Regions from separate parts of the Saccharococcus sp. Marseille-Q5394 genome, predicted to be linked through region 1. Evidence: riboswitches for the same ligand, from Rfam matches in the RefSeq annotation. Region 1 holds a riboswitch; each other region holds the start of a gene.
What was found. Region 1 has a riboswitch for S-adenosylmethionine ahead of metA (homoserine O-succinyltransferase). Riboswitches for the same ligand answer to the same signal wherever they lie in the genome.
Positions count from the first base shown of each region.

Region 2: it holds a riboswitch for S-adenosylmethionine, as region 1 does, so the genes downstream of both, metK (methionine adenosyltransferase) here and metA (homoserine O-succinyltransferase) in region 1, are expected to answer to the same signal.
Region 3: it holds a riboswitch for S-adenosylmethionine, as region 1 does, so the genes downstream of both, OC538_RS16785 (methionine ABC transporter ATP-binding protein) here and metA (homoserine O-succinyltransferase) in region 1, are expected to answer to the same signal.

Region 1 covers NZ_CAMPPQ010000001.1:1,162,435-1,170,517, forward strand. Annotated here, with positions in the region: gene OC538_RS05810 (tetratricopeptide repeat protein) at 1-13, opposite strand, end outside; gene OC538_RS05815 (hypothetical protein) at 62-667, opposite strand; gene OC538_RS05820 (DMT family transporter) at 955-1,269, opposite strand; gene OC538_RS05825 (DMT family transporter) at 1,269-1,610, opposite strand; gene OC538_RS05830 (TetR family transcriptional regulator) at 1,701-2,270, opposite strand; gene OC538_RS05835 (YetF domain-containing protein) at 2,412-3,125, opposite strand; gene metA (homoserine O-succinyltransferase) at 3,226-4,134, opposite strand; SAM riboswitch class I at 4,335-4,441, opposite strand; gene OC538_RS05845 (YitT family protein) at 4,495-5,352, opposite strand; gene OC538_RS05850 (AbrB/MazE/SpoVT family DNA-binding domain-containing protein) at 5,550-5,828, shown strand; gene OC538_RS05855 (glycerophosphodiester phosphodiesterase) at 5,918-6,640, shown strand; gene OC538_RS05860 (thioredoxin family protein) at 6,757-7,074, opposite strand; gene OC538_RS05865 (M23 family metallopeptidase) at 7,228-8,083, shown strand, end outside.
Region 2 covers NZ_CAMPPQ010000002.1:1,311,813-1,319,895, forward strand. Annotated here, with positions in the region: gene OC538_RS17275 (alpha/beta hydrolase family protein) at 1-147, shown strand, start outside; gene OC538_RS17280 (MFS transporter) at 196-1,581, opposite strand; gene pckA (phosphoenolpyruvate carboxykinase (ATP)) at 1,752-3,338, opposite strand; SAM riboswitch class I at 3,511-3,630, shown strand; gene metK (methionine adenosyltransferase) at 3,817-5,019, shown strand; gene OC538_RS17295 (gamma carbonic anhydrase family protein) at 5,400-5,912, opposite strand; gene OC538_RS17300 (alpha/beta hydrolase) at 5,994-6,782, shown strand; gene OC538_RS17305 (histidine phosphatase family protein) at 6,802-7,401, shown strand; gene lepB (signal peptidase I) at 7,495-8,022, shown strand.
Region 3 covers NZ_CAMPPQ010000002.1:1,229,694-1,237,776, forward strand. Annotated here, with positions in the region: gene OC538_RS16760 (acyl-CoA dehydrogenase family protein) at 1-733, shown strand, start outside; gene OC538_RS16765 (arsenate reductase family protein) at 806-1,165, shown strand; gene gcvH (glycine cleavage system protein GcvH) at 1,247-1,630, shown strand; gene OC538_RS16775 (toprim domain-containing protein) at 1,688-2,029, shown strand; gene OC538_RS16780 (thioredoxin family protein) at 2,042-2,350, shown strand; SAM riboswitch class I at 2,407-2,511, shown strand; gene OC538_RS16785 (methionine ABC transporter ATP-binding protein) at 2,608-3,621, shown strand; gene OC538_RS16790 (methionine ABC transporter permease) at 3,614-4,282, shown strand; gene OC538_RS16795 (MetQ/NlpA family ABC transporter substrate-binding protein) at 4,338-5,192, shown strand; gene OC538_RS16800 (dicarboxylate/amino acid:cation symporter) at 5,357-6,556, shown strand; gene sufC (Fe-S cluster assembly ATPase SufC) at 6,832-7,611, shown strand; gene sufD (Fe-S cluster assembly protein SufD) at 7,630-8,083, shown strand, end outside.

The sequences.
Region 1 (8,083 bases):
CTGTACAACTCATGAATCCCCCTTCTTCTAACGCACAATTTGGCCTAAATAGGTTTATAAGTTATGCGTTAAGAGTGACATAACTCATCAAAATAATGAAAAATGCCACTATTTCTAGGTTGACTATAACTACATTCGGCTTAACTTTGGAGAGCAGTTTCACTCGTTTCACTAAACTGGCGTCTAACGTGATAAGCAAATAATAAAAGATGAACAGACCAAATAAGAACATGATAATCGCCGTAGTATACTCGTCACTTTGCCAGAAGGAAATTGCTAAAAATAACGCCCATATACTTTTAAAAATACCAAGTAAACTTTCAAAGGGCTTCGTAAATGTTGCCATCATATATTCCGTATGTTTTTCTGTAATTGAATAATCCTCGTTGCATTTACTTATAAAGGCTATATGCCCCGTTTGAAGGACCATCGAAATGACTAGCATGATTAAATAGGCTAAGCCAAAGACGGTACCTACTAATAAAGCGTCTGATTCTATTAATTGATGGAGCGCGAGAGGTAAAGGAAGCCACATTGCGTACATTAATGCCATCAGTAGATGCAAGAAAGCATATTCATTACTTCTTGCCATTTTCTTGAATGTAAAGATGATGATCAAATATAGTAGTACCCCTATCCACCCCAGGATCATTGTCGAAATTAACATGACTATCTCCTTCTAAATACCAATTTATTAGCAAACTTGATTATCATTGCGCAGTAGCCGCCCGGCGTTTTATTTCATAGTTCAAAAAAACGCCCTCATTTCTTCCGGTAATTCCTCTATGCAAGAACTTTTAAATTCTTTGTTCCAGGGGACGTCAAATCATTAAATATTCTAACATCACTCTCTTCATTGTATAATACTGCCAAATAACTTGCTATCACTATAATTAAATTAAAATAAAAGCGGGGAAGCAACTTTCTTTCAAGTTGTTCCCCGCTTTCTACTATTCACGATAACGCCTTCAATCCAACAACGCCGATAACTATCAAAAGTAGGCTGGCGATACGTCCTATGCTTCTTGATTCACCGAAAAATAGCATATTGATCAATACTGCACCTGCAGTTCCTATGCCAATCCACACTGCGTATGCAGTGCTTACTTGCAAATAGTTGAACGACATATAGAGAAATGCGAACGCTGCTCCAAATCCTCCGCCGAACAAAATGGTATTGGTGAATGTCTTCTGTTCACTATATTTATTCAACCCGACAACGCCGACAAGCTCGCTTATTGCCGCTGCGAATACAAATAACCAGCCCATCACTTAACCAATCCTTTCTTTTCATCCACGCCATCAGCAATCTTCAGTCCAATGACGCCTACAACTAATATGGCAATGAAAAACAGTTTGCCTGCTCCGAGGGTTTCCCCGAATATAAACACATCCATCAATGCGGTCCCAACTGTTCCGATTGCTGCAAAGATGGCATATACGGTACCCGTCGGAAGGTTTTCACAGGCTTTCGCCAAGAAATGAAAATCGACGAAGATGAAAAACACGATTGGAATCCAATGCCACCATTCGGAGGCGACATTGAAACCGAAAATCCAGACCAACTCGAAAAAGCTTGTTAGCGCAACATAAATCCATGATTTGTTCATAATATTTTCTCCTAACTCGGCGGGTGACTGACTGTCATTCATTTTTATAATGACAAGTCGTCAAAGGCTTATTGCCAATAATAATAGGCATTAATACGCAAGGGCATGCTTTAAGAAATTTTTCACTTCATTCTTTTGTATGACCGCTTCATCTTCCTTGTCAGTGTCGTATAAATAAATTTGTTCCGCAGCTGATTCCACGAGACCAATCACAAGTCTTGCCGTCCTCTCAGGATTGACGGTGTTCCGGATTACACCTTCATCAATTGCTAGTTGAAGACCCTCACTCACCCATTTATAGAAAGGCGCGTATACGGTCTCCCAATTTTTCAAGTGCTCTGTCGATGCTAAACCTGAATAGATAAGTGCTTGAATTTCATGATACTCTTCATTTACTTCGAAAATCGCATCAACGAGCTGCTCCATCCGTTTTGGGAACGGTGCGTTATCCGATACTCTATCCGTCACAATCTCTAACGTTTTTGCGACCATCACTTCGGCTATTGCCGGCATGAGTGATAATTTAGATGGGAAATATAAATAGAAAGTTCCTTGAGCAATCCCTGCCACTTTCACGATATCGGATATCTTCGTCTTTTCGATGCCTTGCTTGCGGAAAACTTCTATCGCCGCTTTTATGATTCTTTCCTTCTTATCCAATTACCGTCCGCCTCCCCACTGAATGACTGTCATTCATTATACCATAAAAAATAAGCAAATCGGGGTTTTTGCTCGTTGCCGTTAATTGAATATGAGGGGCAAAACAAGCTTCCCCTCATATTGAGACTCCCCTTACACTATCTATTTCTTTTCAGTTCGCTGATCAATATGCAATGTGCCGTCAGTTAGTATTTCTGCATAATACACTTGCTCCACTTTACTGAACCCATTTTTCTTCAGCTGTTCATAAACCCATTCTTCAGTCAGCTTCAATTCAGTCAAGTTTTCTTTAATTAATTTCCCATCCGAAATGATTTCAGTCGGTATATATTTCGGCTCATTGCCAGGTGCTTTCACATCTTTGCGTGTTGCAGTCTCTTGGGCCGCCTTTTTCATGACGCTTAACTGGCCGTTCGTTTCGAGAATTGCATAGTTCACGTCTGCAACAGCGAAAATGCTCTGCTCACGGAGCATCATATTGAGATCGTTCAATGTGAGTCGGGCCTTTTTCATGCCTTGTTCACTTATTTTTCCTCTGTGTATAATAATAGTTGGTTGATCATCAAATAAAATTCGCGCTTTTTTTGACTTTACTGTTAAAAAGTTCACAAATACTGTTAATATAGCCCACCAAATCATCGCAATGGCACCATTCAGAAAAGGGGTTTCCGATTGCGCGGAGATCTCACCAGCGATAGAACCGATTGTAATCCCCGTAACATAATGAAAAAAAGTTAGTTGTGAAATCTGCTTTTTCCCCATGAATCTGGCTAGTAGCATGAGAATGATAAAAGTAAAAGTTGCTCTAAACATCATTTCCCAAAAGTCCAACTTTGAAATTACGTCTGAAATCATCTATTCACACCTCCGCTAACGCTAGTGTGTGATAGAACTATGACAATATACGGATGAAAAAACCTGCAAATTCAGTTCATGAATTCGCAGGCTATTATTTTCATTCCCACTCGTAAGGTGTTTCTTGGTAGACATAATAATTCAGCCAGTTTGAGAAAAGAAGATGAGTATGTGAGCGCCACGTGTTCGACGGCTCCTTTGTCGGGTCGTCGTCCGGAAAATAGTTAGCCGGGACGTCAATATCAATCCCTTTCTTCAAATCCCGTTCGTACTCTTCGCCGAGCGTGCATGCATCATACTCCAAGTGCCCGGTGATCATAATATGTTTGCCGTCTTTTGAAAGGATGATGAAGGCACCTGCATCTTCCGAAACCGCCAACAATTGAAGGCGAGGATCCTGGTCAATCTCATCAATTGAGACCGACGTATATCGGGAATGAGGTGCAGTGAACAGATCATTGAATCCGCGTGCCAATTCGACAGTCGAATCAGTCAATCGATGGTTGAAGACTCCGGATAGCTTTTTCGGCAACTCATATTTATCGATGCCGTAATGATGATAAAGTGCGGCTTGCGCGCCCCAGCAAATATGTAAAACGGAAGTTACATTTGTTTTGGACCAGTCCATGATCTGTTTCAGTTCTTCCCAATAGACGACGTCTTCGAATTGAAGATGCTCAATCGGCGCTCCTGTGATAATCAGTCCATCGTAGCGTCTATTCTTGACATGCTCGAATGTAGTGTAAAAGGATTCCAAATGATTTTTGCTTACATTTTTCGATTCGTACGTCGCAGTGTTCAAGAATGAAACATTGACCTGCAACGGCGTATTTCCGAGCAGCCGAAGCAATTGTAGCTCTGTCCTTTCTTTTTCAGGCATTAAATTCAGGATGAGGATATTTAATGGACGGATATCTTGGGTCGTTGCCCGCCCTTCATCCATGACGAAAATCTTTTCTTCTTTCAACAGTTCGCGTGCCGGTAATTGTTCCGGGATATTGATTGGCATTACGTTTCCCCCTTTTTAATATACAAAAGCGAAGGGCGCCCGCCCATAGGCGACAGGCATAAGGCGAAGATGCAGTGTGGCGCTTTTTGCCACAAAGCAGATTTGACTTATGACCCGAGCTTATGGCGCCCGAAGTCTAGACGACAAATAAAAACCCCCGTTCCAACAGATAGGAACGAGGAGTTGCATTTGTTTTATCGTTCTTATCTCTCAAGATTTACATCTTGTTGGAGGTAGCACCTTCCTGCTATTGCAGAGGTTGCTGAAGCTTCATCGGGCCAGTTCCCTCAGCTTCTCTTGATAAGAAATATTCAATTATGATTATTATATCATCTTTAATCGAATTGTATACCGGTTTCTTTAACGATGAACTTTCGCTTTCGAAAAACCGAGTCCTAGAATTTCCGATGCATTGAGAAAAATGACAAAGGACGAAGGCTCAGCGGTCTGAAGCAATTTCTTCAAATAAACGGCTTCGGACTGTTCCACAACGCATAGAATCATTGTTTTTTCGTCGTTTGAATAGCCACCCGTTGACTTCACTTTCGTCAATCCCCTATCGATTTCATTCTGGATAACCGACTGGATCTTCTCTTCGTGTTCAGTAATGATTAGGACAAGCTTCGTGGGCGACGTTTGCAATTGGACGAAATCAATCACTTTGCTTGTAACGTATATCGACATGAGTGCGTATAAAGCGAGTTCAAAATTGAAGACAAAAGCTGAAGTGACAACGACAACCCCATCAACTATCAGTTGGGAGAATCCGCTTGAAATGCCCGTGTATTTCTTTAGGAGTTGGGCAATTAAAGCCGTTCCGCCTGTCGAGCCATTCCCCCGGTAAACGATTCCTAACCCAATACCTAGCATAATGCCGCCATATATAGAACTTAGAAACGGATTGTCGACGGATAACTGAAGGTCTCCCGTCAAATAAATGACAAACGGGACAAAAAAAGTACCTACAATTGTCTTTGCACTGAATTCCTTCCCTGCCAGCAATAGCCCCAGTATGATGAGCGGGATATTGATCATCCATTGCACATATGCAGGATTATATTCGAATAGTTCATATAGGATTGTACTGACCCCTGAAATGCCGCCCGCCGCGATACGCGCCGGCAAGAAAAATATATTGAATGCAAGTCCGACTAGAGTCGCTCCTGCAATGATTTGAATATAGTCAAAAACGATGGGTCTTTTCTGGATGAATGACATGATTGGTTCCCCTTTCTTAGACGACCTTCCTATTCTATCAAAATAAATCACATACTTAAACGTTTTAAAGCGGTTATAAGAGGAATAGAGAGAATAGGAGAGAAAAAGAGAGTATACTAATTTTTTTGTATTTTTATAATTAACTGGTATAATAGTAGGACAAGTAACAATAATACAAAGTTTCAAGGAGGATCATAATGCGTAGCTTAGGTATTGTCAGAAAGGTTGACCATCTCGGCAGGATTGTAATCCCTAAGGAATTAAGAAATACGTTGAAACTTGATAAAGGTGCACCAATGGAAATTTTCGTGGATGACGATATGATCATCCTCCGTAAGTATGTTGTGGATTCGGCTTGTATCGTAACCGGGAATATCACCTCAGAAAACAAGAGGCTATCCAATGGCATGTATATTAGTCCAGAGGGAGCGGAAATCCTGAAAAAGGAAATTGAAGAACGAAAGACTTGGGAATAATCATTTCCCGGGTAAATGGGCAACGGTCAAAAACCGTGCCCTTTTGACGTGAACAAAATGTAATACCAAACGGAATCGGAGGAAGCTAAATGAAGATATTCGCACATAGAGGAGCTTCAGGGAACTTTCCGGAAAACACAATCGCCGCCTTCATGGAGGCTGCTCGTCTCCCCGTTTTTGGTGTTGAATTCGATGTACATATGTCAGCAGATGGAGAGCTTGTCGTGATCCATGATGAATCGATCGACCGCACTTCGGATGGAACAGGATATGTGAAAGATATGTCCTTAGCGGAATTAAAGAAACATGATTTCGGCAACTGGTTTTCACCCGAATTCCTAGGAGAAACAATACCTACACTCGCTGACGTCCTCGAGGTTTTCGATTCGACTGACCACAAATTGAACATTGAATTGAAATCGGATATTTTCCCATACGAAGGAATGGTCGAAAAAGTTCTTGATTTGATTGCGGAGAGACAAATGGAATCGCGCATCATCATTTCATCATTCGATCACAGTGCCATCAGTACCGTAAAGCGGTTTAATCCTCAAATTGAAACCGCCGCCTTATTCATGGAAGTGCTAGTCCACCCAATGGATTATCTCAACAAAATCCCAACTGATGCACTCCATATCCTATTCCCCGCAGCACTTCGTCCGACCATCGCTGAAGTGATAAACAGCGGCATGCCGGTCAGAACATTTACAGTCAATGACAAGACATACGCACAGACCTTGAAACAAGCCGGAGTACAAGCCATCTTCACTGACTACCCGGAGAAATTGTATTCCTTTTTATCTTCCAATTAAAAAAGAACATGGAGATAGATGCCGCTTGAAAAAAGCTCCGCACAGAGCAGAGATCCGTTTCCATAATAAAAAAAAGATATCGCCAATCCTTACTAGGATGGCGATATCTCTTCTCATTATGCGCTCAAACTGTTAATAAACTCCTCAATCTCTTCCTTCGTCTTCCGGTCCTTACTTACAAAACGCCCAACCTCTTCCCCACTATGGAACGCAATAAAGCTCGGAATCCCAAAGACATCCAATTGTTGGCAAATCTCAATAAAATCATCACGGTCTACGTAAATGAATTGATACTCCGGATAATCCGCCTCAATAGCCGGTAGGAATGGTTCAATCACCCGACAATCCGGGCACCAATCCGCTGAAAACATGAACATAGTCCGCTCCTCATTTTTCAACTGCTCAAACTGCTCAACCGATTGTAATTTTTCCATTCGTCCTCTCCCCTTCTATAACATCTCTTCTAAAGTATATCACTGAAAAATGAAACCATCATTTGACGCAACTTCTCTAACGAAAACAAAAAGTAATGAAAACGATCGATCGGGGAATTCTAATCATTCAACAAAGGAGGTTTCCCATTGCGTATCCAATATATAATTGCTTCGATAAGTGCAATATTCTGTCTCTGTCTGTCCATCAACATTGTCTCCGCTTCCGATCAAAAAAGTGAAAAGGAAATTATGGAGCAACGGATGAGTTTTTATTTACAATTCTCGAACGAACTGGTTCCTTGGTATCACCTTGCTGCAATTGATCAATATGAACGCAACATCCAGCAAGTGCGTAATGATATTCCAAAAGCCGACGGACCTATTTCCATTCAATACCCCGTTGAACATTGGTTCGGTATATTGAACCCGGATCCCTCAGACAATTCACCGGATACACTCGCACTTTTCGGCGGCCACGGTTCTGACGGCAACTGGGATGGGGTAGCTGACCAATCCGACCCAGCCGATGTACTCATGACAATGTATTCCCATTTAGCGATGTACGGACCAGATGAAAATTCATTTAAAGCTGCATTATGGCACTACTATAAACGGGAAATGACGGTAAATCAGATTCTTACAATCGCCAAACTGTATAAGCATTTCGAAACGGCCGAGCTGGATAAGCATGTATTCCCTATCCCGAAAGGACATCATTATACGTATCGCGGTACATGGGGCACAAGCCGCGGATGGGGAGGTCGCCGCATCCATGAGGGAACAGACCTTTTTGCGGGCTACGGCGTTCCTGTCGTCGCAACTTCTTATGGCGTCATAGAAGTGATGGGATGGAACGAATACGGGGGATGGCGCATCGGTATTCGGGATAACCATAACACCTATCATTACTTTGCCCATTTGGCTTATTTTGATAAGGGCATCAAAGAAGGCGATATTGTAGAGCCCGGGACCCTTCTTGGCTTTGTTGGCAGCACCGGATATGGGAAAG
Region 2 (8,083 bases), on a different contig from region 1:
ATACTGCTTGAGGATGCATTGCGTGAGAAGGAGAAGCAGTACGAAACTTGGTATTTTCCCGACTATACCCATTATTTCCCGACCGCACATAATGCACAGATCGTACGGGATTTATGTGATTGGATGAGACAGCAAGGGAATGAATAAAATTAATAAAAAAACAACCGTTAATGGTTGTTTTTTTATTTGACATGATTAAGCTTCGCTTTTTTTACCAGCATTATTTGGAACAAGGAAGATAATTGATAACAATGCAATCGCTGCGAAAATGACGTTAGCGATGATACCTCCAGTTGCTGCTGCATGTACCCCGTTATTTTCTGAAATCACAGCATAGACAGTAGCTGAAATTGAGACTCCAAAAGCTCCACCGAGGGAACTTGCCATTTTATAAATTCCTGAAGCGGCCCCTATTTTTTCATCGGGTGCATTCGATACGGCAGTGTCGGTGGAAGGGGTCGCATAAATACCCAACCCAAATCCGAACAAAGCAAAACCTATGAATACTACGACAGTATAGGGGAGATCCGGTAAAAACGTGAGACCCATCACACCAACACCGATGAGTGTAAATATAGTACCCCATACCATCGGTTTTTTTGCACCGACTTTTTGAAGAATCTTTTCACCGACGCGAATCATGGATAGGACAACAACTAAATAACCAATGGAAAGCATACCAGATTGGAAAGATGTAAATCCCCGTCCTTGTTGTACGTACGTATTTGCAACGACAAGCGTTCCAGCCACAGCATTAAGCAAGAAGTTTGAAATAGTTGCCCCTGTATAGGGCATGTTTCTAAATAATTTAAAATCGATTAATGCGTTCTCCTTGCCACTCTCAACTTTAATAAAGGCCAAGGCACCAATAACAGCAACGGCTATCAAAACAATTGTGATCCAGTTAGTCCAACCAAGTTCATCACCTTGTGTGATGAAAATATTCAATGCCAACATTGTGATAACGAATACAATCAGACCGCTCACATCAAACTTGGAAGTACCGGTTTGTTTTGCTTTACTTTCAGGAGTGTCTTTAAGTAACCATAAGGCAAGAATTGCAAAAATGATGGAGAAAATGAAAATCCATTTCCACCCCAAGTATGTTGCAACAGCTCCCCCAAATAATGAACAAACGCCAGAACCACCCCAAGAACCGATTGACCAGTAACTAAGTGCCCGTTGACGTTCTGCCCCTTCAAAATATGCTTTCATCAAGGCAATCGTTGAAGGCATAATACACGCAGCCGATAAACCTTGAATAATCCGGCCAATAATGAGTAAGATTGCTCCATTTGCAAAGACAAGACAAAGGGAGCCAATAATACTTAGAATAAGACCAATATTTGTTATTTTCTTCCGTCCGACTTTATCAGCAAGGCCACCTGCTGCAACAATGAATATTCCTGAAAAAAGTGCGGTTAAACTAATTGCAATGTTTAAAGTCCCAGAAGATACACCTAAATCTTTCTGAACTGCAGGTACAACGTTTACCATTGCCTGCGCAAATAACCAGAATGTCAATACACCAAATACGATCCCTATAATCAATTTGTCTGTCCCTTTGTAGGCAGTTGTCATAAGTTACTCTCCCTCTTTACTCACTTAATTCATTGTCTGCAGAATTAGTGGTTCTATACAAACATATAGTTGAGCAAACTTTATGGGAGAAAATCCACTTGCAGAATGCCGAAATACAAAAAGATCCAGGTGCGGTAACTGCACCTGGATCTTTATCTTTTTTATATTGATTAGGCGATTGGACCGCCTTTTTGAATAATATCTTCAGAAACATGACCGAATTTCGTGAAGTTTTCGCGGAAGAGGTCTGCCAGTTCTTTCGCTTTTTGATCATAAGCCGCTGGATCGCTCCATGCATTGCGAGGGTTCAACACTTCAGTCGGTACACCGGCAATAACTTTTGGCATTGAAAGACCGAAAATAGCATTTTTCTCGAATTCTGTATTGTTCAATTCGCCAGCAAGCGCTGCGCGGACCATAGTGCGGGTATGCTTCAATGCCATACGCTGACCTACGCCGTAAACTCCGCCAGTCCAACCTGTGTTGACGAGGAATACTTGTGCATCATGTTCGTCGATTTTCTTCCCTAGCATTTCTGCGTAAACCGTTGCAGGCAATGGAAGGAAAGGAGCACCAAAGCATGTAGAGAACGTTGCTTCCGGTGAAGTGACGCCGCGTTCAGTTCCTGCAAGCTTCGAAGTGAAGCCGCTAAGGAAGTGATACATCGCTTGTTCCTTCGTCAATTTAGAGATTGGAGGCAATACCCCGAATGCATCCGCAGTCAAGAAGATGATTGTTTTTGGATGTCCCGCCGCCGAAGGCACTGCGATGTTGTCGATATAATGAATTGGATATGCTGCACGCGTGTTTTCAGTCAATGAATTATTATCATAATCTGGCTTGCGCGTCTTTTCATCCAAAACGACGTTTTCCAAGACCGAACCGAAACGGATCGCTCCGTAAATTTCAGGTTCTTTCTCTTGTGAAAGATTGATCGTTTTTGCATAGCAGCCGCCTTCGATATTGAATACACCGTTTTCGGACCAGCCGTGCTCGTCATCACCGATCAGCTTGCGGTCAGCATCTGCGGAAAGCGTCGTTTTTCCTGTGCCGGAAAGGCCGAAGAACAAAGCGACATCCCCTTCTTCACCAACGTTAGCTGAGCAGTGCATTGGAAGAATTCCTCGCTCAGGAAGCAAGTAGTTCATGACGGAGAAAATGGATTTTTTCATTTCTCCTGCATATTCCGTACCGCCGATCAACACAATGCGCTTTTCAAGTGATACAATGATGAAGGTTTCGGATTTCGTTCCGTCCACTTTAGGATCAGCCTTGAACGTCGGAGCAGCAATAACTGTGAATTGTGCTTCATGCGTTTTCAACTCTTCTGCAGTAGGGCGGATGAAGAGATTATGGACAAATAGGTTTTGCCATGCAAATTCGTTAATGACTTGGATGGATAGCTGAGAGTTTTTATCAGCTCCTGCAAAGCCTTTGAATACGAAGAGTTCTTCCTTCGCTTTTAAGTGGGTAAGAACTTTATTATATAATGAATCAAAGATCTCAGATGAAATCGGTCGGTTCACTTTGCCCCAGTCGATTTTGTCTTTTGAAGAGTCTTCTTCGACAATGTATTTGTCCTGAGGAGAACGACCAGTATACTTTCCTGTCTCGGCAGTAAGGGCGCCGTCTGCGGAAAGTTTCGCTTCTCCACGGGAAGTAGCTTTTTCAACCAGTTCCGCCACTGAAGGCTGTATGTTTACGTTGTTGCCTGAAAGTAACTCGTGTAATCCGTTTTCAATTTTAGCTGAAATCATTTTTTGGTACCGTCCTTTGCATGTAATCCCATTAGATGGGTATCATCACATTTCGTAAATAGTATAACACATTTAGAATAATAATCTATACTAATGAAAAACTCAAGTATATATGTGTAAAAATGTTTGACAAAGTGCATACTTTTTCGTAGGATTGTTTATTGAACGGATACTCTTATCCCGAGCTGGCGGAGGGACAGGCCCTATGAAGCCCGGCAACCTGCGTGGACCTTTAGTGGCCGCGAGAAGGTGCCAAACCTGGAGCAAGGTTGAATTCCTTGGACGATAAGAGTGAAAGGTGCTGCTATTGAAATTATGCCTTTCCTCATGTGTATTTACGTGAGAGAAGGGCTTTTTTATTGATTCTAACAGGCCCTTAATCCTTGTGTATGTTGACGTCGACTCTCTAGGCGCTGAACTTACTGGGACAATTAGAGTACCGTATCAATATTTGCAAGACGTTAAGGAGGAAACCACAATGACAAATCGCCGATTATTCACTTCTGAATCGGTAACAGAAGGACATCCGGACAAAATGTGCGATCAGATTTCCGACGCTATATTGGATGCCATTTTAGAGGAAGACCCGAATGCACGCGTAGCCTGTGAAACGACAATCACAACAGGACTCGTACTCGTCATCGGGGAAATCACGACAACAACGTATGTAGACATCCCGAAAGTCGTACGGGATACAGTGAAGGAAATCGGCTATACACGCGCGAAATTCGGCTTCGACTGGGAGACGTCATCCGTATTGACATCCATCGATGAACAGTCCCCAGATATCGCTGCGAGTGTCGACCAGGCACTGGAAGCACGCGAAGGGACAATGAGTGATGAAGAGCTTGAAGCAATCGGAGCGGGTGACCAAGGGCTTATGTTCGGTTACGCTTGCAATGAAACACCTGAGTTAATGCCGATGCCAATTAGCTTATCCCATAAGCTTTCACGCAGACTTGCTGAAGTAAGGAAAGACGACACACTTGACTATTTGCGTCCTGACGGAAAAACACAAGTTACGGTGGAATACGATGAGGATAATAAACCGGTACGGATTGACACCATTGTCATTTCCACTCAACACCATCCTGATATCACTTTGGAGCAAATTCAAAATGACATAAAGGAACATGTAATTTATCCGGTCGTTCCTTCCGAGCTATTGGATGAAGAGACAAAATACTTCATCAACCCATCTGGCCGTTTCGTTATCGGAGGTCCACAAGGGGATGCCGGCTTGACGGGTAGAAAGATTATCGTCGATACATACGGCGGCTATGCGCGTCATGGCGGCGGTGCGTTTTCCGGTAAAGATGCGACAAAAGTCGACCGGTCGGCATCATACGCTGCACGTTATGTAGCGAAGAACATCGTTGCTGCTGGTCTCGCAGATCGTTGTGAAGTCCAGCTTGCATATGCAATCGGTGTTGCAAAACCGGTATCGATTTCTATCGATACATTCGGAACAGGCAAAGTCGAGGAAAGCAAGCTTGTGGAAATTGTGCGCGAGCTGTTCGATCTACGCCCGGCAGGCATTATTAAGATGCTCGACCTGCGCCGTCCAATTTATAAGCAGACTGCGGCATACGGACATTTCGGACGTACCGACGTTGAACTCCCTTGGGAGCAGACGGACAAAGCAGCTGAATTGATTGAAAAAGCTGGAATGACTGTTTAATAATTGAAATATGGAAGCAAAGGAGAAATCCTTGCTTCCTTTTTTATTGTAGAATGAGAAGTTTTTGGGGAGAACGAGAACTATTTGCCGTGGAATGAGAAGTTATTGGCGGAAAACGAGAACTCTTTCGAGAAGAACGAGAAGTTAGCGGGGGAGAACGAGAACTCAGAGAATGGTGGATACAAAGGGAACCTAACTAGATTCATAGCGTTTATATTATAGCAAGAAAAGTGAGGCAGGCGATTCCAAAATGGCGTTCAGCTTATTATTAATTGTGGCTCTCATAGGTATAGTGGCTTTTGTTGCGTTGGTGAGTATTATCATCTTAGTCGTTTCTAAAAATAAATAAAGGTGCCGCTCGACATCGAGCAGCACCAATTTTATTTCTCCATTTCCTTATAAACCTGTCCTTTTTCAACATAGCTGTTCAAGATACGATCCATATCTGCACGGTCCTCGTCATTCAACTCGCGGACCACTTTTGCGGGTGAACCGAGAGCGAGGCAGCCAGGCGGAATTTTCTTACCGGGCGGGACAAGGCTGCCCGCGCCGATGAACGCTCCCTCACCGATTTCCGCACCATCCAAAATGATCGAGCCCATTCCGATGAGCGCACCTTTACGTACAACACAACTATGTAAGAGTGCCTTATGGCCAACTGTCACGTCGTCCTCAATTACTAACGTCTTTCCAGGGCTTTGATGCAAACAGCTTAAATCTTGGATGCTGACCCGTTCACCGATTATCGTCGGGGCGACATCTCCCCTAATGACGGTATTGAACCAGATGGAACTGTCTGCCCCGATTGTTACATCGCCCGTAATCGTCACATAATCCGCGACATAGACAGATGGATCGATTTGCGGCGTCTTTCCGTTGTATGAATAAATCATGAAACGTCTCCTCTTTTCTTAAAATCATGTATAATTTATCGTAACATAAAATTTTCATTTACATAAAGGGGAGGTGAGTCCATGTGGAAATGGGAAGCGGAAGGACAGCCGAAAGCAGTGATTGTGATTGTCCATAATGCTTACGAACATCATCGTAGGTATGCGTGGCTCATTCAAAAGCTGCGGAACGGCGGTTTCCATGTCGTAACAAGCGACTTGCCGGGGCATGGTTCTGAAAGCGGAAGAAGAACCCATGATGAACCGTTCGAGTCGTATGTGGACCATGTGAAGAAAATGATCGACATTGCGCTAGAGGATAACTTGCCGTTATTCGTGCTTGGCCACGGACTTGGCGCCACGATTGTCATGCATATCCTGCAACGTGAAAAGCTGGAGTGCGCAGGCTTTGTGTTCAGCTCCCCTTGGCTCTCCTTGAAGCACCAACCCTCCAAGTTTTCAGGAGTGCTGACGAAGCTTTCAAGTTCCATGAAATTGAATCATGACATTACAATTGAATTACTGACGCAGAACTATGACATGTACATAGAGTTCCAGAACGATCGGGATTATAGCTCCGCGATCGTCGCGTCTTGGTATCGTGAGCTGCATGCTATGATGAAATCGATCATATATCATGAAGAAAGTATATTCGATACACCTGTCCTGATTCACACGGGAGAACATGATAAAATCACTGATACTTCATTTGCAAAAAGATGGCTGTTGAACCAGCATCTATCGGAATTTCAATACAAGGAATGGAAAAGACTGTACCATGATCTTTATCAAGAACCTGAGAGAGAGGAAGTATATTTGTACATTGAATCATTCATGAACAATGTCCTTCGCTCACTCGGTTATATTGTATAACTCAAAACCATAAAGGGGAGTGGTTATTTTGACGGTTATCGGGTTTGTCAGGCACGGCGTTACGGCGTGGAATAAGGAAGGAAGAGCGCAAGGCAATTCGGACGTGCCTTTGGACGATGAAGGAATCGAAATGGCGAAGAGTGTGGCCGAAAGATTGTCCAAGGAGCAGTGGGATGTCATTTACACAAGCCATTTAATCAGAGCAAAGAAGACGGCAGAAATTATTGCGGAACAAATGCCTGATGTTGAGCTTGTGGAGGATGCCCGATTACGTGAATTCAGCGGTGGGCTAATTGAGGGGACGACCGAGGCGGAGCGCATCGAGAAGTGGGGGAAGGATTGGAAAGAACAGGACATGGGCTTTGAACCGCATGAATCCATCGTTTTCCGCGGAATGGAATCCATTGCGGACATCAAAAACAAGCATGCAGGCAAACGGGTATTGGTCGTCAGCCATGGTGGATTAATCAAAAGGCTTTTAAATGAGCTGATTACGGATACGATATATGAAACGCATCTGGACAACACCTCACTGACAATCGTCGAACTGAATGACGACAAAAATCTTTGCCAACTATTCAACTGCACTGCCCATTTGCAACAGAAGGTTGAGTCTTAATCAAAGCACATCAGGTTCTTTGAAAATAAACCATTCATACCTTCACTGGTCTATACTATATACTAAATAAATAGTGAAATCGGGGGCTTTCATATGAAAAAAGAAACCACTACTGAAATCTTGTCTTGGATAAAAGCCATTGTAGTCGCTTGCGTACTCGTATACGCGATCAGGCACTTCCTATTTTCACCGGTCATTGTATCCGGTCAATCGATGGAGCCGACATTCGAATCGGAAAACCGAGTCATCATTTCAAAAATCCACAAGCTAGATCATTTTGATTTGGTCGTCTTCCATGCACCGGGATCGCAAGAGGATTATATTAAACGGGTGATCGGCTTGCCGGGCGACACGGTTGTCATGAAGGACGACAAGCTCTTCATCAACGGAATAGAGTATGAAGAAAACTATATTCAAGAGAATAAGGAAAGACTTTTCGAGGATCAAAAATTAACGGAGGACTTTGAAGTTACCGTCCCGGATGGGCAGCTTTTTGTGTTGGGTGATAATCGCAGGAACAGCACTGATAGCCGCATAATTGGCTGTATCGATCAAGATTCTGTTGTCGGCAAGGTCGGCTTCAGATTTTATCCACTCAACTCAATCGGCATTCCAAAGTAAATGATGAGTAACACTCCTTCTTTCGGGTATTCCTATATATAGACTACCTATAAAGGAGCGA
Region 3 (8,083 bases), on a different contig from region 1:
TGCAGAATACGCGATTGAATGCTCCATCAATAAAGTTGTCGGCTCCGAAGTTCTTGACTATATCGCTGATGAAGCGGTCCAATTGCACGGCGGGTACGGATTCATGCAGGAATACGAAGTGGAGCGCATTTACCGCGACTCACGCATCAACCGCATTTTCGAAGGAACAAATGAAATCAACCGTCTGATCGTTCCTGGTACGTTCTTGAAGAAAGCAATGAAAGGCGAATTGCCATTGCTTCAACAGGCACAAAGCTTGCAGGAAGAGCTTCTTATGATGATGCCTGAAGAAATCGGGGACGAAGCATTGGCTCAAGAAAAAGTGCTCGTGAAAAATGCGAAGAAAATCGGCTTGCTAGCAGCTGGAATGGCCGCTCAACGTTTCGGCACGAAACTCGAAGCGGAGCAGGAAGTCCTAGTAAACATCGCTGATATTGCAAACAACGTCTTCGCTATGGAATCCGCATTGCTCCGTACGGAAAAAGCGGTTGCTAAAAATGGTGAAGAGAAAGAGAAGCAAAAGATCTTGTACACGGAAATCTTCTGTCAGGAAGCGTTCGAAGCAATTGAAAAGGACGCAAAGGAGACACTTCTTGCTTCCGTTGAGGGCGATAACCAACGGATGATGCTTTCCGCATTACGCAAATTGACGCGTTCGAATCCATACAACATCATCGCGAAAAAACGCGAAGCATCCGTTAAATTGATTGACGCAGAAAAATACATCGTTTGATTACACACACCGCCCTGGATTTATCCCGGGCGGCTTCTCTGTTATACTTAGGTAAAATGGAGGTGTTGCGAATTGTCTTTAACATACTACGGGTATCCGAAATGCGGAACTTGCAGGAAAGCGAAAAAGTGGTTGGAAAACGCGGAGTTGGAATTCAAAGAGGTCAACATCGTTGAAAATCCACCGACTAAAGAGGAACTTCAACAAATGATCGGAAACTCCAACCTGGACATTAAGAAGTTCTTCAATGTGAGCGGAATGAAATACCGTGAGTTGAATTTGAAGGACAAGCTGCCTGGAATGACGGCTGATGAAAAGGTCGAACTGTTATCTACGGACGGCATGCTTATCAAAAGACCGATTGTTACGGATGGCTCAAATGTGACTGTCGGCTTCAAGGAAGAAACGTATGAGGAAGTTTGGGGAGCGTAATATACTTTCTTGTCTTTAGCTTCCGAATATGTCAAAATTGAATGGAAATCAATAAATGCATACTTAATGGAGGGGTACGGGATGAACACACCTAAAGAATTTCGTTATTCAGAAGAGCACGAATGGGTAAAGGATGAGAGCGGAAAGTATCGAATCGGTATTACACATTTTGCGCAATCCGAACTTGGCGATATCGTTTTCGTTGAATTGCCGCAAGTTGGAGATGAAGTGAAAGCAGATGAGCCATTCGGAAGTGTTGAATCAGTGAAAACTGTATCTGAATTATATGCTCCGATCAGCGGTAAAGTCGTCGAAGTGAACGAAGAATTGGAAGACAGCCCTGAATTGGTGAATGAATCTCCATTTGAAGGTGCTTGGATGATCGTTGTGGAAGCATCAGACGAAGCTGAGCTAGATGCACTCATGTCAGCTGAAGACTATGACAAAATGACTGTAGGCGAGTAAGTAAATGAAGTGGCGCTTGGACCAAACTCCGGCGCTTTTTTCAATGGAGGGGTGCAGGTGGATACTCATAAAGTCCTCATCGTCGAAGGCGGTTCGGACCGGAAAAGATTACAAAAGGTGCTGGCTGAGCCGGTTGAGATCATTTGTACGAATGGGACAGTGAGTCCGTATCGGATCGATGAGATGCTTATGCCTTATGAGGATTGTGACCTGTTCGTTTTTCTGGATGCCGATGAATCCGGAGAGAAGATCCGGACTTTATTCAAAAGGGATTATCCTGAAGCGATCCACCTTTATACAGAGCGGGTTTACCGCCAAGTTGAAACGACTCCATACAGAGTGCTTGCAGCCATACTCCTCTCCGAAAACTTTGATGTGCATCCCGAATTTTTACTATGAAGGTGATGAAGAGTGGCCACTATTGAGAATTGGACACGTGCGCAATGGGAAGACAGCAAAAATGTTTATCCCGAATCAATATTTTATTTATACACACCAATGTGCGGAACCTGTGCGGTTGCTTCAAAAATGATTGAAGTCATTGCTGCCATGAAACCGGATCTGCCCATTGGGAAGGCTGACTTGAATTATGTGGAGGATCTCGCTGTTGATTATGAAATTGAAAGCGTCCCTTGTTTATTAATTCAGAAGGATGGGGAGATTGTCCATAAAATTTACGCTTTCCAGTCGATTCCGCATCTTCTTGAGAAAATAGATTGACATACCTCAGAAGTTCATGATATAAGTATATCTATTAACTTTAACTGAATATGTCGCTCTTATAAAGAGAGGTGGAGGGAAGTGCCCTATGAAGCCCGGCAACCGTCACGAATGTGAAATGGTGCCAAATCACGCAAAGCATTTGCTTTGAGAGATGAGAGATCGGATTGACGTTTTTTTGAATATAACGTTTCAGCCTTTCTGCTTGTCTGCAGAAAGGCTTTTATTATGGAAAAGATCGTGTAGAGGTGATAGTGATGATTCAATTGATAGACGTCAAAAAAAGTTTTGGCCGGCTGAACGATGAAATCCTGGCGGTGGATAATGTTTCCCTTACGATCGAAGAGGGTGAAATCTTCGGTATCATCGGTTATAGCGGTGCCGGAAAAAGTACGTTGATCCGCCTTTTGAATGGGCTTGAAACTCCGACGACGGGAACAATAAAAATTGGAAACCGTGAAATATCGGCATTCACAGGCAAAGAACTGCGTGAAGCAAGGCAAAAAATCAGTATGATTTTTCAACATTTCAATTTACTTTGGTCCCGTACGGTCAAGCAGAACATAGCATTTCCTCTTGAAATCGCGGGAGTGAAAAAAGCGGAGCGAGAACGGAAGGTGGCCGAACTAATCGAACTCGTCGGACTAAGCGGAAGGGAGAATGCCTATCCATCCGAGCTTTCCGGTGGTCAAAAGCAACGTGTCGGTATTGCACGGGCGTTGGCGAATGATCCTGAAGTACTTCTCTGCGATGAGGCGACTTCCGCGCTTGACCCGGAAACGACAGATGCCATCCTTGATCTGTTGACAAGCATTAATGAACGGCTCGGATTGACGATTGTTCTAATAACACATGAAATGCATGTCATCCGGAAGATCTGTCATCGTGTAGCGGTTATGGAATCCGGAAAAGTCGTGGAAATCGGTCCTGTGCTGGACGTGTTCCAGTCACCGCAAGCTCCGATTACAAAGCGGTTCGTTTCCCAAGTGACGGAACCCGAGGGAACCGAACAGGCACTTGCCCATTTGCCTGGGGGCACACTCATAAAACTAATCTTTGTCGGGGAACGGACGGAGCAGCCTGTATTGGCGAGTTTGATCCGACAATTTGAGATCGACGTGAATATTGTCCAAGGGAATATATCCCACACGAAAGGCGGCGCTTACGGCTCGCTCATTTTACAGCTTGTCGGTATAGAGAAAGATATTGACGGGGCGATTGCCTATCTACATGAACAAGGTGTACAGACAGAGGTGATTGGCAATGATTGAGAATTTATTACCACACGTCAATTGGGATAAAATGTGGGAAGCGACTATTGAAACGTTATATATGACAGGGCTCTCCACTCTGTATACCTTCGTATTCGGGCTGGTTCTTGGCGTACTTTTATTCTTATCAAGCCCCGGCCAGCTATGGAGAAATAGATTGGTATACGGCGTCACTGGAGCATTCGTTAATATATTCCGCTCCATTCCTTTCATCATTTTAATTATCCTGATTATCCCGTTCACGACGTTGCTCGTTGGAACGATCCGTGGTCCGGAAGCGGCCATCCCGGCCCTTGTCATTGGAGCAGCACCGTTTTATGCGAGAATGGTCATGATCGGCCTTCGTGAAATAGATAGAGGTGTTATTGAAGCTGCAAGATCGATGGGTGCTAAAACAAGTACGATCATCTTCAAAGTATTGCTGCCCGAATCGATGCCTGCTCTTATTTCGGGGCTTACAGTAACTTCGATCGCACTTGTCGGATATACGGCAATGGCCGGAGTCATCGGTGCTGGGGGGCTCGGAAACCTTGCATACTATGAAGGATTCCAACGAAGCCGGACTGACGTGATGATTGTCGCAACTATTATTATTTTGATTGTCGTATTTGCAATCCAGATCATCGGCGACTTTGCGGTGAAGAAATTGGACAAGCGATAATTTGCAGGAGTGTCCTGTTAATTATAAATATCATCTAAGAATGGGGAGAGAAATCATGAAGAAGGTATTATCTGCACTACTATTGACGGTTCTCGTGCTTGCTTTGGCAGCTTGCGGGACAAAAGATAAAGAAGATGGGGCTAGCGGAAGCAAGAATGCTGATGGCGGCAATAAAGAATCGACGAAAATCGTAGTCGGCGCTTCCAATACACCGCATGCCGTCATTTTGGAAAAAGTGAAGCCGTTATTGAAGGAAAAAGGAATCGACTTGGAAATCGAAACATACCAGGAATATATATTGCCTAACAAAGACTTGGAATCAGGTGTATTGGATGCGAACTACTTCCAAACCATTCCTTACTTGGAAAGTCAAATTGCTGATTTCGGCTACGACTTTGTCAATGCGGGAGGAATCCATATCGAACCGATGGGTGTTTATTCGAAGGAATATAAATCATTAGATGAATTGCCGGACGGTGCAACAGTCCTTATGAGCAATTCGGTTTCGGATCATGGCCGTGTGCTTGAAATGCTTGAGGAAAATGGCTTGATCACACTTGCTGAGGGTGTTGATAAAGTGAAAGCGGAACTTACAGATATTGTGGACAATCCGAAAAACCTGAAGTTTGAACCGGATTACGAAGCAGCATTGCTTCCAACTCTATACAATAATAATGAAGGCGACGCAGTTTTGATCAACTCTAACTATGCAATCGATGCGGGCTTGAACCCGCTTGAAGATTCAATTGCAATTGAAAAAACGGATTCTCCTTACGTAAACGTCATTACGGTCCGTTCTGGAGATGAAGACAACGAAGCGATCAAAGCGCTTGTAGAAGTATTGACTTCTGAAGAAATTCAGGAATTTATCTTGAAAGAATGGGGCGGTTCTGTCGTTCCTGTTAACTAATTGAGTAAAGCCGTCTGTTTCCGTTTCATCGGAGACAGGCGTTTTTTTGTTTTTTGTCCTCCATAAAGTAGTAAAACCCATAAAGGTGTTCCCATTTATTCTTCACTATGGTAAAGTGGGTTTGTTGTTTTTTTAAACATTTGTACTTTTGAGGAGGACATTTTATGAAGAGGAAGATAGGCCTTATATGGCGAATCATTATCGCCATAGGGCTTGCGGTGGGCATTGGTTTGTTGCTCCCAGAAATACATGAAGGTTTTGCGCATTGGTTCACTAGGTTATTTGCGACGTTCAATATGATTTTCGGCGGTTTTCTAAACTTTGTTGTACCGTTTATTATCATTGCATTTATTGCACCTGGAATAGCAAAGCTTGGTAGCGGATCTGGTAAATTGTTAGGATTGGCTACTGTGCTCGCATATGCTTCTACGATTGCAGCAGGGATTATGGCATTTTTGGCTGCAACGACAATCTTGCCTAAATTCATTGGCGGCATTGGCTCTCAATCTGTTGAAAACGCTGGGAAATCCCCGGCCATAACATTCTTCGAACTTGAAATGACACCCGTAATGGGCGTCATGTCTGCATTGCTGCTCGCTTTCATTTTCGGTATCGGAATGGCATCCATCAACAGCAAAACGATGCTGTCATTCTTTGAAGAATTGAATACCCTTATTGAAAAAGTTATTTCATTCGTCATCATTCCGTTATTACCATTCCATATCTTTGGTATTTTCCTTAACATGACGTACAGCGGACAAGTGGCGAAAGTGTTGTCGGTCTTCTCACTCGTATTCGTCATGGTCATCGCACTACATATCATCATGTTGATGATTCAATATACAATCGCCGGAACACTTTCGAAGAAAAATCCGTTCTTCCTCATGAAAACAATGGCGCCTGCCTATATGACGGCACTCGGAACGCAATCATCGGCTGCTACAATTCCCGTAACGCTGCAACAAGCGAAGAAGACAGGGGCATCCGAGAAAGTGACGGACTTCACAGTACCGTTATTCGCAACGATCCACTTATCCGGAAGTACGATTACGCTAGTATCCTGCTCCATCGGCGTCCTGCTCATGAACGGCATGCCATTCAGCTTCTCGGACTATCTGCCATTCATCCTCATGCTTGGCGTAACGATGATCGCAGCACCTGGAGTTCCAGGAGGGGCAGTTATGGCGGCAGTAGGCCTGCTCAGCACAATGCTAGGATTCGATGAATCAATGGTCGCATTGATGATCGCACTCTACATGGCGCAAGACAGCTTCGGCACAGCCACCAACGTAACCGGCGACGGAGCCCTAGCCATGATCGTTGACCGCCTAACCCCAAAAGTGAAAGGCGTAGAAACGGAATAACTTAAAAAGTAGAAGGAGGAATATTAAAATTCCCTGCCTTCTATTTTTTATTTATAAATAAAGCTATATTCATTGATTCTCAGTAAGCAGCCGATAATTGAAAATGGGTTTCATTTCAAACAAACTAACAAAACGTTGTAATACTCATATTTTCCCCATAAAACGATAATAATTCTTAATGATTTGCAACAACGTGCAGAATGAGCTAAAATTAGAATGATACTAAATAGAGAATGGTTTACCCCGTTCATCTTTATCATATTGGAGGTATTGGAATGGCAACTTTGGAAATCAAAGACCTTCACGTAGAAATTGAAGGTAAGGAAATATTGAAAGGCGTCAACCTAACAATCAATACAGGTGAGATCCATGCGATCATGGGACCTAACGGAACCGGTAAATCGACACTTGCATCAGCAATCATGGGCCACCCAAAATATGAGGTGACTTCCGGATCTGTCTTGCTTGATGGCGAAGATGTCCTTGAAATGGAAGTGGATGAGCGCGCTAAAGCGGGACTTTTCCTTGCAATGCAATACCCGAGTGAAATTAATGGAGTAACGAACGCGGACTTCATGCGCTCTGCAATCAATGCGCGCCGTGAAGAAGGCGATGAAATATCCCTTATGAAATTCATCCGTGAATTGGACAGCAAGATGGACGTCCTTGAAATGGATCAAGATATGGCGACTCGTTATTTGAACGAAGGATTCTCCGGCGGAGAGAAAAAACGCAATGAAATCCTTCAATTGATGATGCTTCAGCCGAAATTTGCAGTACTCGACGAAATTGACTCCGGACTCGACATCGATGCATTGAAAGTCGTTTCAGAAGGAATCAATCAAATGCGCGGAGAAGGATTCGGATGCCTGATCATCACTCACTACCAACGCCTTCTCGACTACATCACGCCTGACTTTGTCCACGTTATGATGCAGGGCAGAGTTGTTAAATCCGGCGGAGCAGAGCTTGCGAAACAGCTTGAAGAGGCTGGTTATGATTGGATTAAGGAAGAATTAGGAATCGAAGATGAAACAGTAGGACAAGAAGCATAAGAAAGGGGACGATTCAAAATGACGGTTGAAACAAAAATGGCATTGACCGAACAGGACGTCCGCTCTTTCTCCGCAAACATGAATGAAGCCGATTGGATGGCAGATTTCCGCGCAGATGCGTTAGCTAAAGTGGAACAGCTTCCGATGCCAACACCAGATAAAACAAAAATCGACAAGTGGAACTTTGTTGAGTTCCCAGTACATGCAGTCGAAAGTTCGACATTCGCGACACTGGCAGACCTGCCTGCTGAAGCGAAGGAGTTGGTTAACGATGATCAACAGAACATTTATGTGCAGCATAATAATACACCTGCATTCCTTTCCCTTTCAGAGGATTTGAAAGCGAAGGGTGTTATCATGACTGATATTTTCACTGCTTCACGTGAGCATGCCGATCTAATGAAGAAATATTTCATGACGGATGGCGTGAAAGTTGATGAACATAAACTAACAGCGTTGCATGCAGCACTTA